3 regions of the Neptunomonas sp. ABH4_499 genome follow, and region 2 is predicted to be linked to each of the others. Evidence: predicted binding sites of a transcription regulator. Region 2 holds the regulator's gene; each other region holds the start of a gene.
The links. Region 2 encodes FNR, which switches genes on or off when oxygen is low (the NO sensors DNR and NnrR bind a similar motif). Its sites were predicted from a motif close to TTGATNTANATCAA; they were not measured.

Region 1 (3,283 bases), on a different contig from region 2:
ACCAACCGGCTAAAATCGCGATGATGCCCGCAGGCCCCATCGCCAACGCACTTTTTAGGAACAGAGGCGAATCGTACAAACGACCTTTAATGCGTTTGTATACACCCACCACAGCCAACAGCAGCATTAAGAACCCAAGGCCCACCATGATACGGAAGCTCCAAAATACCAAGGGCGCGTAAGGGCGATCTTCTGGGGCAAACTCTTTTAACCCTGCAAACTGCCCATCCCACGAATGGGTTAGGATCAAGCTGCCCAAACGGGGGATCTCGAGTGCGTATTTAGTGACCTCCTCTTCCATATCGGGCCAGCCGAACAGAATCAGTGGAACGCCTTCACCCGGTGTGTTCTCCCAATGCCCTTCCATCGCCGCCACTTTGGCCGGCTGATGCTCCAGCGTATTCAACCCGTGAAAGTCCCCTGCAATGATCTGGATGGGTGCGGTTATCAGCAGCATCCACATCGCCATCGAGAACATTTTTTTCGCCTGCGGTACACAGGTGCCTTTTAATAGGTGCCACGCACCGGAGGCCGCAACAAACAAAGCGGTGGTTAGGAAGGCCGCGAGCGCCATGTGCACTAATCGGTAAGGGAAAGATGGGTTAAAGATGATCTCGATCCAATCCACCGGAACGACTCGGCCATCGACGATTTCGTAGCCTTGTGGGGTTTGCATCCAACTGTTGGAGGCCAAAATCCATGTCATGGAGATCAAGGTACCTATGGCGACCATCAAGGTGGAGAAAAAGTGTAACCCCGGCCCAACGCGGTTCCAGCCAAACAGCATCACCCCAAGAAACCCAGCTTCAAGGAAGAAAGCCGTGAGTACTTCGTAAGCGAGCAGTGGACCGGTAACACCGCCTGCAAAGGTCGAGAAGCCACTCCAGTTGGTGCCAAACTCGTAGGACATCACCAAACCGGACACCACGCCCATTGCGAAGTTGACCGCAAAGACTTTCGACCAGAAGTGATAAAGGTCCCGATACAGGGTGTTCTTTTTGGTAAGCCATAAGCCTTCTAGCACCGCAAGGTAGCTGGCAAGGCCAATGGTAATGGCAGGAAAAATTATGTGGAACGAAACCGTAAACGCGAATTGAATCCGCGCAAGGTCAACCGCAGTCAGATCGAGCATAGCACTGTCCTAAGGGTTTTCGTCATTGATCAATTTACGTACAAACAGCCAATTTCGATGACCTAACTTTAAGTAAAATCAGCGTATCGGCCAGTTTAAAGAGGTCGAGCTTTGAAAAGCTTCTTGTTTTGATGTGACGCAAGGATATCGCGGAACCCACGAAAAAAGGCTGTGACAGATTGTCACAGCCAAGGAAGGTTGAGTGGTTTGGGGAGTAAGCGCGGCTTACACTAACCTTTCCAGCTCAGGGATGACGTCGAACAGATCGGCCACTAAGCCGTAATCCGCCACTTGGAAAATGGGCGCTTCTTCATCTTTGTTGATAGCGACCACAATTTTAGAGTCTTTCATGCCAGCAAGGTGTTGGATGGCTCCGGAGATCCCCACTGCTATGTACAAATCGGGCGCCACCATTTTGCCGGTTTGCCCCACCTGTAAATCGTTAGGGACAAAGCCTGCATCCACCGCCGCACGGGAGGCTCCCACCGCACCACCGAGCTTATCGGCAAGGCTGTACAGGATGCCGAAGTTCTCACCGCTGCCAAGACCACGCCCACCCGATACCACAACGCGAGCGGCTGTTAACTCAGGTCGGTCGGATTCGGCCAGTGTTTCGCTGACAAATCGGCTGGCACTATCAACCGCAACAGCCGCCACCGCATCAATGCTGGCCGAACCACCTTCGGTCGCTACTTTGTCAAAGGCGGTTGCGCGAACGGTCATCACCTTAACGGCATCATCACTTTGGACGGTCGCAATGGCGTTACCAGCATAAATTGGGCGCTTAAACGTATCGCTGGCAACAACCGCTACCACATCGGACAGCGCATTTACGCCAAGCTTAGCGGCTAAGCGAGGCACAAGATTTTTACCGGTGGTCGTCGCAGGTGCAAGGATATGGGTGTACCCCTCGGCCAACGAAAGAACCTGAGGCGTGACAGACTCCACCAGTTGATGCTCAAGCGCAGCATCATCGACCACTTTTACGCTTCGAACCCCGTCGATCTTAGCGGCTTGTTCGGCCGCTGCTTGGCAGTTGAAACCTGCCACCAGAAGGTCAACATCTGCCCCTATCTCGAAGGCGGCTTTTAACGTGTGCAACGTCGCGGATTTGATCGAGTTATGATCATGTTCGGCAATCACTAATACACTCATGACAACACCTTCGCTTCGTTTTTCAGTTTATCCACAAGCTCCTCGACCGAGCCCACCTTGATGCCCGCGGTACGCTGCGCCGGTGCTTCTACGCCCAGCACACGCACGTTTTGACTGAGCGCCACCCCAAGCGAATCGGGCGTAATGACATCCAACGGTTTCTTTTTCGCTTTCATGATGTCCGGGAGCTTGGCGTAACGAGGCTCGTTCAAACGAAGGTCTGTCGTTACCACCGCTGGCAGTTGCAGTGCGAGGGTTTGAAGGCCACCGTCGACCTCTCGGGTAACTTGCACCTCACCGTCCTGAACCACAACCTCGGAGGCAAACGTTGCCTGAGGGCGATCCAACAAGGCAGCCACCATCTGGCCGGTTTGGTTGTTATCGGAATCGATCGATTGTTTACCTAAGATGATCAAGTCGGCGGATTCTTGCTCGGCAACCTTAGCGATCAGTCGGGAGATCGAGATCGCATCCGGAAGAGCATCCACTTCGACTTGGATACCGCGGTCGGCACCGAGCGCCAGCGCACTTCGGATCTGTTCCTGACAGGCTTTGGCACCTACCGAAACCACAATGACTTCACTGGCAACCCCTTTTTCTTTTAAGCGAACCGCCTCTTCCACGGCGATTTCACAAAAAGGGTTCATCGCCATCTTTACGTTGGTCAGATCCACATCGCTGCCATCGGGTTTAACCCGAACTTTCACGTTGTAATCAATGACTCGCTTAATCGCGACAAGCACTTTCATAGCCACTCATCCTCTGCTTTTATTGTTGTTGAATCGGTGTTGAGGGAATGACTTAACTATAGATGACCGCTGAAAACGCACAATGACATTTAACAGCGGAGTAACTGACAATAACAATCAGAAAAAACTAAGCAATTGATATAAAAGGAGTTAAAAACCTGAATAAGGATCACAAAAGCATTCAAACATAGCCGTATGTGACCCCGTCAATTTGCTTATCGGCCAAAAATAGACCAGCCGGTTTGCT
Region 2 (3,283 bases):
GCGAACATTGATCCGTATCAAGGTTTTGGTGTCAGAGCTTCTCTAGAATAGAGCCACTCTACTGCAGTAAGGGGGCTTCCCGTGTCATCACCTTCCGCCATCGCTTGGAATCTAGACCTTATTAACCGATACGACCTAGCGGGTCCTCGTTATACATCGTACCCCACAGCGTTACAGTTTGATCAAGAGTTAACCCCTCAATCCTTGATCACAACCGGTCAAACAACGGCGGACAAAAGCGCACCTCTCTCGCTTTACGTGCATATCCCGTTTTGTGCGCACGTGTGTTACTACTGCGCCTGCAATAAGGTGATTACTCGTAATCGAGATCGCGCTGAGCCCTACCTAGAAACCTTATTCAAAGAGATCGATCAGATGGCAGCCCTATACGGTGAAAACCGTTTGGTTGACCAGCTTCATTGGGGCGGCGGCACCCCCACCTTCATCAGTGATGATCAAATGGAAGCCTTAATGAACAAGCTTCGTCAGGCGTTTCGATTACGCGATGACGACGAGGGTGACTACTCCATCGAAATTGACCCGCGCGAGGTCACCTTCGACACCTTAGCTCGCCTTCGAAAGATCGGCTTTAACCGCATAAGCTTGGGTATCCAAGATGTAGACCCTGTGGTGCAAAAAGCCGTTAATCGCGAACAAAGCATCGAATCGGTACAAGCCATTCTTGATGAAGCGCGCCGACTGGGTTTTCGATCCATCAATATGGATCTGATCTACGGCCTACCCCATCAAGACCTTGAGCGCTTTAATAAAACGCTCTCGACGGTGATTAAGATGAGTCCAGATCGGTTATCGGTGTTTAACTACGCCCATATGCCAGAGCGCTTTCGCCCACAACGTCGGATTGATGCAGAAGCTCTGCCCTCTCCATCGGAAAAACTGCGAATTCTGCAATCCACCATAAACACACTGCTGGCAGCCGGTTATGTGTACATCGGGATGGATCACTTTGCCAAGCCGGATGACGAGCTTGCTAAAGCGCAGCGCGAAGGCCACCTGCATCGTAACTTTCAAGGCTATACGACACACGCACAATGTGATCTGGTAGCGATGGGCGTTTCGGCCATCAGCCAAATTGGCGATGTGTACTACCAAAACGAACACGAAGTAGATGCATGGGCAAACGCGGTCAAAACACGCGGGCACGCCATACGCCGTGGTGTGACCTTACATCAAGACGATCACATCCGTCGTCACGTGATCACCGAATTGATCTGCCACTTTAAGCTGGATATTCAACATGTTGAGCAGCAATTTGGGATGTGTTTTAAAGACTACTTCTTTGATGCCGAAGAAGAGCTAGCGCGTTTTGAAGCCGATAAGCTGATCACACGTAGCCCTGAAAAACTGTTCGTTACCCCGGCAGGGCGCTTGTTAATCAGGCGCATCTGTATGGCATTTGATGCCTACATACCGAAAGCTCAAAAGGTGCAGAGTTTTTCAAGAATTATCTAATATACCATTCAAACAAACGATTATTTGGTACATAATCTGTAGGGTTTTTGATGAATCCATCGAAAACCTTTACCACTATTTACAGGATTGGGTCATGACTGATACCGCCAAAGAAGGGAAACTTCGCAGCATTCACCAAGCTCATTGCAGCAACTGCAGCCTGAGCTCTCTCTGTTTACCCGTGTCACTCAACATGACAGAAATGGATCGACTGGATGACATCATCGATAAAAGTCGTCCGTTGAAAAAAGGAGAGCACCTGTTCCATCAAGGTGAGGGTTTTACATCTGTGTATGCCATTCGGGCAGGCAGCGTGAAAAGCTATACCCTTACCAATGAAGGTGAAGAGCAAATAACTGGCTTTTACTTCCCTGGCGAGCTGGTTGGCTTGAGCGGCTTTGATCACCAAGAGTACCCTATCTCGGTTAAGATTTTAGAAACCACGACCGTGTGCGAGATCCCATTCGATAACTTGGACAACCTGTGTGGGCAGTTGCCTGAGTTACGTCGCCAAGTGATGCGCACCATGAGTAAAGAGATCCGTGAAGATCAGCAAATGATGCTGCTGCTCTCGAAAAAGAACGCCGAGGAGCGCATCGCCACCTTCTTACTGAAGCTGTCCCAACGCTTTAAAGCCCGTGGTTACTCTGAAAGCAATTTCCGTCTGTCTATGTCTCGTAACGAGATCGGTAACTATCTAGGTTTGGCGGTCGAAACGGTAAGCCGAATCTTTACGCGTTTCCAGAAAAACGGACTCCTTGAAGTCGATGGCAAAGAGATTCGCCTACTGGATATGGACGAGCTCATGATTGCCTCTGGCGAGTGCGTAGGTGAAGAAGAGGAACAAGCACAAACACTCACGCTGTAAATCGAGACCCAACATAAAAAAGCCCTGATAACGCATTGTTATCAGGGCTTTTTTATTGATCAACGAAAACACAATCTTCACAAGTTCGCATGTGTGTTAGGCACAATAAAAAACGCCGGGCAGTTCCCTGTGCCCGGCGCCTAATGTTGCACAAAGAGTAGCCATCTCTGTGTAACCCAACGAGTCCATTAAACCTCTATTCAGGTTTAAAAACATTGAGCTGCGTCAACATAAGTACTTACCTGTAATTTCAAGATCCTAACAGAGTAACCAAGGTAGCCAATACACCGGCACCAGCCGCTTTGGCCGCCGACTCAACAAAACGACGCAACACGCCTTTAAAGTAGGCTTGGCGTTCCGCCCTATCCTGAATCTCCTTGGCGCTTTCGTAACCCTCTTTAAACTCAGCCACTTCCGCTGAATCAAACACGACATCAAGTACAGTAAATAAGCCCTCGGCCGAGACCTTGATCATTTCGGAGTTGAGCGAAAAATCAAACACCTGCTGCTGCGCTTTTAGCTGCCCCTGCAACCAATGTTTGGCCAGCATATCTTCGATGATTAAAAGAATACGGTCTTGTTCAAGCTCAAACACCGCGCGATCCAACGAGGCTAACAGGCGCGCTTTCGCCTCCTCTTCGATATCTCCCCCAAATTTGAGCGCCGCGTCATAACGCAGTTTTTTCACTTTAGACACAGGGGTTTTTAACATTTCGCTGACCGCCTGATGACTGTATACCGCTAACGGCGGCGAGCCATCCAAACCGTGCTTATCCAATAAGTGCATGACCAATGCATCCACATCGGACTTGGGCATCGAGCCTAAACCAAAGGTGAGGTAGTGTTTTAAAAACGCTTGTTCAAACGCGCTCATCGTCTTTGTGCTCCTTATTATTCGAGACTTAGCGATCCACACTGAGACGTTACCGAAACCAAATGACA
Region 3 (3,283 bases), on a different contig from region 2:
ATCAGGGTTCTCTTGGGTTGGAACAGCCTCACACCCAACAAGCACCACACTGAGTAACAAAGACGCCGCCACAATTGCACGATTAGCCATGCGTTTCTCCTAGCAAATGTGCGTCGAGTATATCAGAAGGATCAATCAATATAGATCTCCCTAAGTGACTGTAATTTACGATACAAGGTGCGCTCGCTGATCCCTAAGACTTTAGCCAAGGTTTTGTTATCCCCAGCAAAACGTTTGGTCAGTTGACTGATGTAACGGGACTCTAATTGCTCCAACGTCATGAGCTCAGATTCATCAATGACGGAAGGCTCGGCTGGGCGTTCGGCCACATGAAGCTCCTTAATGTAACATTCATCCGGTAGGTGCACAGGCTCAATCTGATCATCGTCACAGAGCAAAACTGCCCGCTCAAGAATGTTACGAAGCTCACGAATGTTGCCGGGAAAATCGTATTCACGCAGCAAACCGAGGGCGGCCTTAGAAAGCCGCTTACCGCTGGCGTCCGGGATACGCTTTAACAATGAGACGGCAAGCTTGGGTATGTCTTCTTTTCTGTCTGCCAATTTTGGTAAATCGATGGGGAAACCCGCAATTCGGTAGTACAAATCGCGGCGAAAATCGCCCTTCTCGACCATGGCCTTCAGCGGTTTATGCGTAGCGCAGATCAGCCGAAAATCCGCTTGTTTAACCTCGACACCGCCAACGCTTCGAAAGGTGCCAGACTCGATCAACCTTAACAGCTTCACCTGCAGTGGCAGTGGAATGTCACCCACCTCATCCAAAAACAAGGTGCCACCTTGGGCCATCTCGACCAAGCCTTTCTTTTTATGGATTGCCCCGGTAAACGCCCCTTTCTCGTGACCAAATAATTCACTTTCAAATAAAGAGTCCGTAAGCCCTGCGCATTCAACGGTGACAAAAGGCTTTTGGGATCGGGTGCTGCCGTTATGAATGGCCGAAGCCGCTAGTTCCTTACCGGTGCCGGATTCACCTTGAAGCAGCACGCTGATCTCACTGGGCGCAGCTCGCTGGATCATCTCCAATAATCGAAGAAACGCTTTTGACTCCCCCACCATCTGGCTTTGTTCATCGCCAAAGGATTTAACCACTTTCATGATCTCTAGGAAGCCCACAATGTCACCAGCATCATTTTGGATGGGTGTCATGTTCACATCCACGTGTTCTCGCCCATGACAACTTTCGTGCACATGCAAGACACGCTGCTTTAACCCCGTTTTCTTGCATTGCTGCAATGGGCAGGATTCCCCAGCTAAATCGCAAGGCACGTTATAACCGTGAGAGACCTCATAACAGCGTCTGCCGACGGTTTCACCCGTGTCGTGATAATGGCTTTTGAAGGATTCATTAGCGGCAAGTATTTGATAATCGGTCGAAAGCAAAACAGCGGGCTCCGAGTGACTGTTCAAAACGGAAATGATCTCGGTAAAGCTGTTAAGGACCATGAATGACACTCCTGACATTTTTGACAACAGATTATGTCAGTTACGACATCATTTCCAGCCTTAAAACTACTAACTTATTGATTTATATCAAGGTGAAATTTTGGCATACGCAGTGCAATAAACCTGTGTGAATGTGAAAGCTCACACAACACTTTTTACTCTTCTAGCGGTAGCGGGAGCACTCAATGATCACAGAAGAAGTCGTTGATTTATCGCGATTACAATTTGCGGTAACAGCACTGTATCACTTTCTATTTGTACCTCTGACTCTAGGCCTGACTTTTATGCTGGCCATTATGGAGTCGGTATACGTGATGACCGGCAAAACCATCTACAAAGACATGGTTAAGTTCTGGGGCAAACTGTTTGGTATTAACTTTGCGCTTGGTGTCACCACAGGCTTAACCATGGAGTTCGAATTTGGCACCAACTGGGCCTACTACTCGCATTATGTGGGTGATGTGTTTGGTGCTCCGTTGGCCATCGAAGGACTCATGGCGTTCTTTTTAGAATCGACGTTTGTGGGTCTGTTTTTCTTTGGGTGGGACCGCCTATCTAAAGTAAAACACCTTTGTGTTACTTGGTTGGTCGCGTTGGGTTCTAACTTTTCCGCACTTTGGATCTTGGTGGCCAACGGCTGGATGCAAAATCCGGTTGGTTCCGAGTTCAATCCGGTCACGATGCGAATGGAAATGACCAGCTTTGCTGAGATCTTCTTCAACCCTGTGGCTCAAGTAAAGTTTGTGCACACCGTTTCAGCCGGGTACACCACAGCCGCTGTATTCGTATTAAGCATCAGTGCTTGGTACTTGCTTAAAGGTCGCGATGTGGCCTTTGCTAAACGCTCTTTTGCGATCGCCTCTGCCTTTGGCTTGGCTTCTTGCTTATCCGTTATTTTGCTGGGCGATGAATCCGGTTACGAGCTTGGCGAAGTACAAAAAGTCAAACTGGCCGCCATCGAAGCAGAATGGCATACCGAAGAAGCCCCAGCTGCGTTCACACTGTTTGGTTTCCCTAACGATGAAACCATGGAAACCGATTACGCGATCAAGATTCCTTATCTGTTGGGGTTAATTGCGACTCGCTCCACAACGGAAGAGGTCACAGGCATTCACGATTTGATCGATCATCATGAAGATCGTATCCGCGTGGGTATGCAGGCGTACGACGCACTCACTCAGATCCGAAATGGCAGCACAGACCCCGTCGTTCAAAACCTGTTCGAAGAGACCAAAAAAGACCTCGGTTACGGCTTGTTACTCAAACCCTATACCAATGACGTGGTTGATGCGACGGAAGAGCAAATCAAAGCAGCGGCTCGGGATTCGATCCCACCGGTTGCGCCCTTGTTCTTTAGCTTCCGGATTATGGTGGCATGTGGTGTATGGATGCTGCTGGTCTTTGGTTTGAGCTTTTTCTACACCGCCAAAGGGGTGTCACACCAAAAACGCTGGTTACTGAAAATGGCCCTGATCACGCTGCCCGCACCATGGATTGCCAGCGAAATGGGTTGGTTTGTCGCGGAATTTGGCCGTCAACCTTGGGCCATTGGTGAGATTCTCCCAACCTATGTTGCCCCTTCTGTGTTATCGGCCGGTGATATTTTTGCCAGCCTGATGAGCTTTATTGCGCTCTACACCCTACTGGCCATCGTTGAGCTGTACCTGATGATTAAATTTGCACGTAAAGGGCCAAGCAGCTTGCACACAGGCCGCTATCACCATGAACAATCAACTCACATGTCGTTACAGTAATTAAGGCAGGATCAGATCATGGATTACGAAACACTTAAACTGATTTGGTGGGTACTGGTTGGCGTG

Region 1: ACXAF9_RS05565 (cytochrome ubiquinol oxidase subunit I) is a predicted target of FNR. The motif match lies at 1,261-1,274, and genes of this name have one in related genera.
Region 3: ACXAF9_RS17810 (cytochrome ubiquinol oxidase subunit I) is a predicted target of FNR. The motif match lies at 1,541-1,554, and genes of this name have one in related genera.

The regions. Positions count from the first base shown of each region.
Region 1 is NZ_JBSWXK010000004.1:143,062-146,344, forward strand. It holds gene ACXAF9_RS05565 (cytochrome ubiquinol oxidase subunit I) at 1-1,132, opposite strand, end outside; gene ACXAF9_RS05570 (electron transfer flavoprotein subunit alpha/FixB family protein) at 1,358-2,287, opposite strand; gene ACXAF9_RS05575 (electron transfer flavoprotein subunit beta/FixA family protein) at 2,284-3,036, opposite strand; gene ACXAF9_RS05580 (glutaminase) at 3,252-3,283, opposite strand, start outside.
Region 2 is NZ_JBSWXK010000005.1:70,223-73,505, reverse strand. It holds gene hemN (oxygen-independent coproporphyrinogen III oxidase) at 82-1,473, shown strand; gene fnr (fumarate/nitrate reduction transcriptional regulator Fnr) at 1,568-2,341, shown strand; gene ACXAF9_RS06575 (hypothetical protein) at 2,592-3,215, opposite strand.
Region 3 is NZ_JBSWXK010000027.1:26,200-29,482, forward strand. It holds gene ACXAF9_RS17800 (hypothetical protein) at 1-90, opposite strand, end outside; gene ACXAF9_RS17805 (sigma-54 interaction domain-containing protein) at 132-1,463, opposite strand; gene ACXAF9_RS17810 (cytochrome ubiquinol oxidase subunit I) at 1,649-3,217, shown strand; gene cydB (cytochrome d ubiquinol oxidase subunit II) at 3,236-3,283, shown strand, end outside.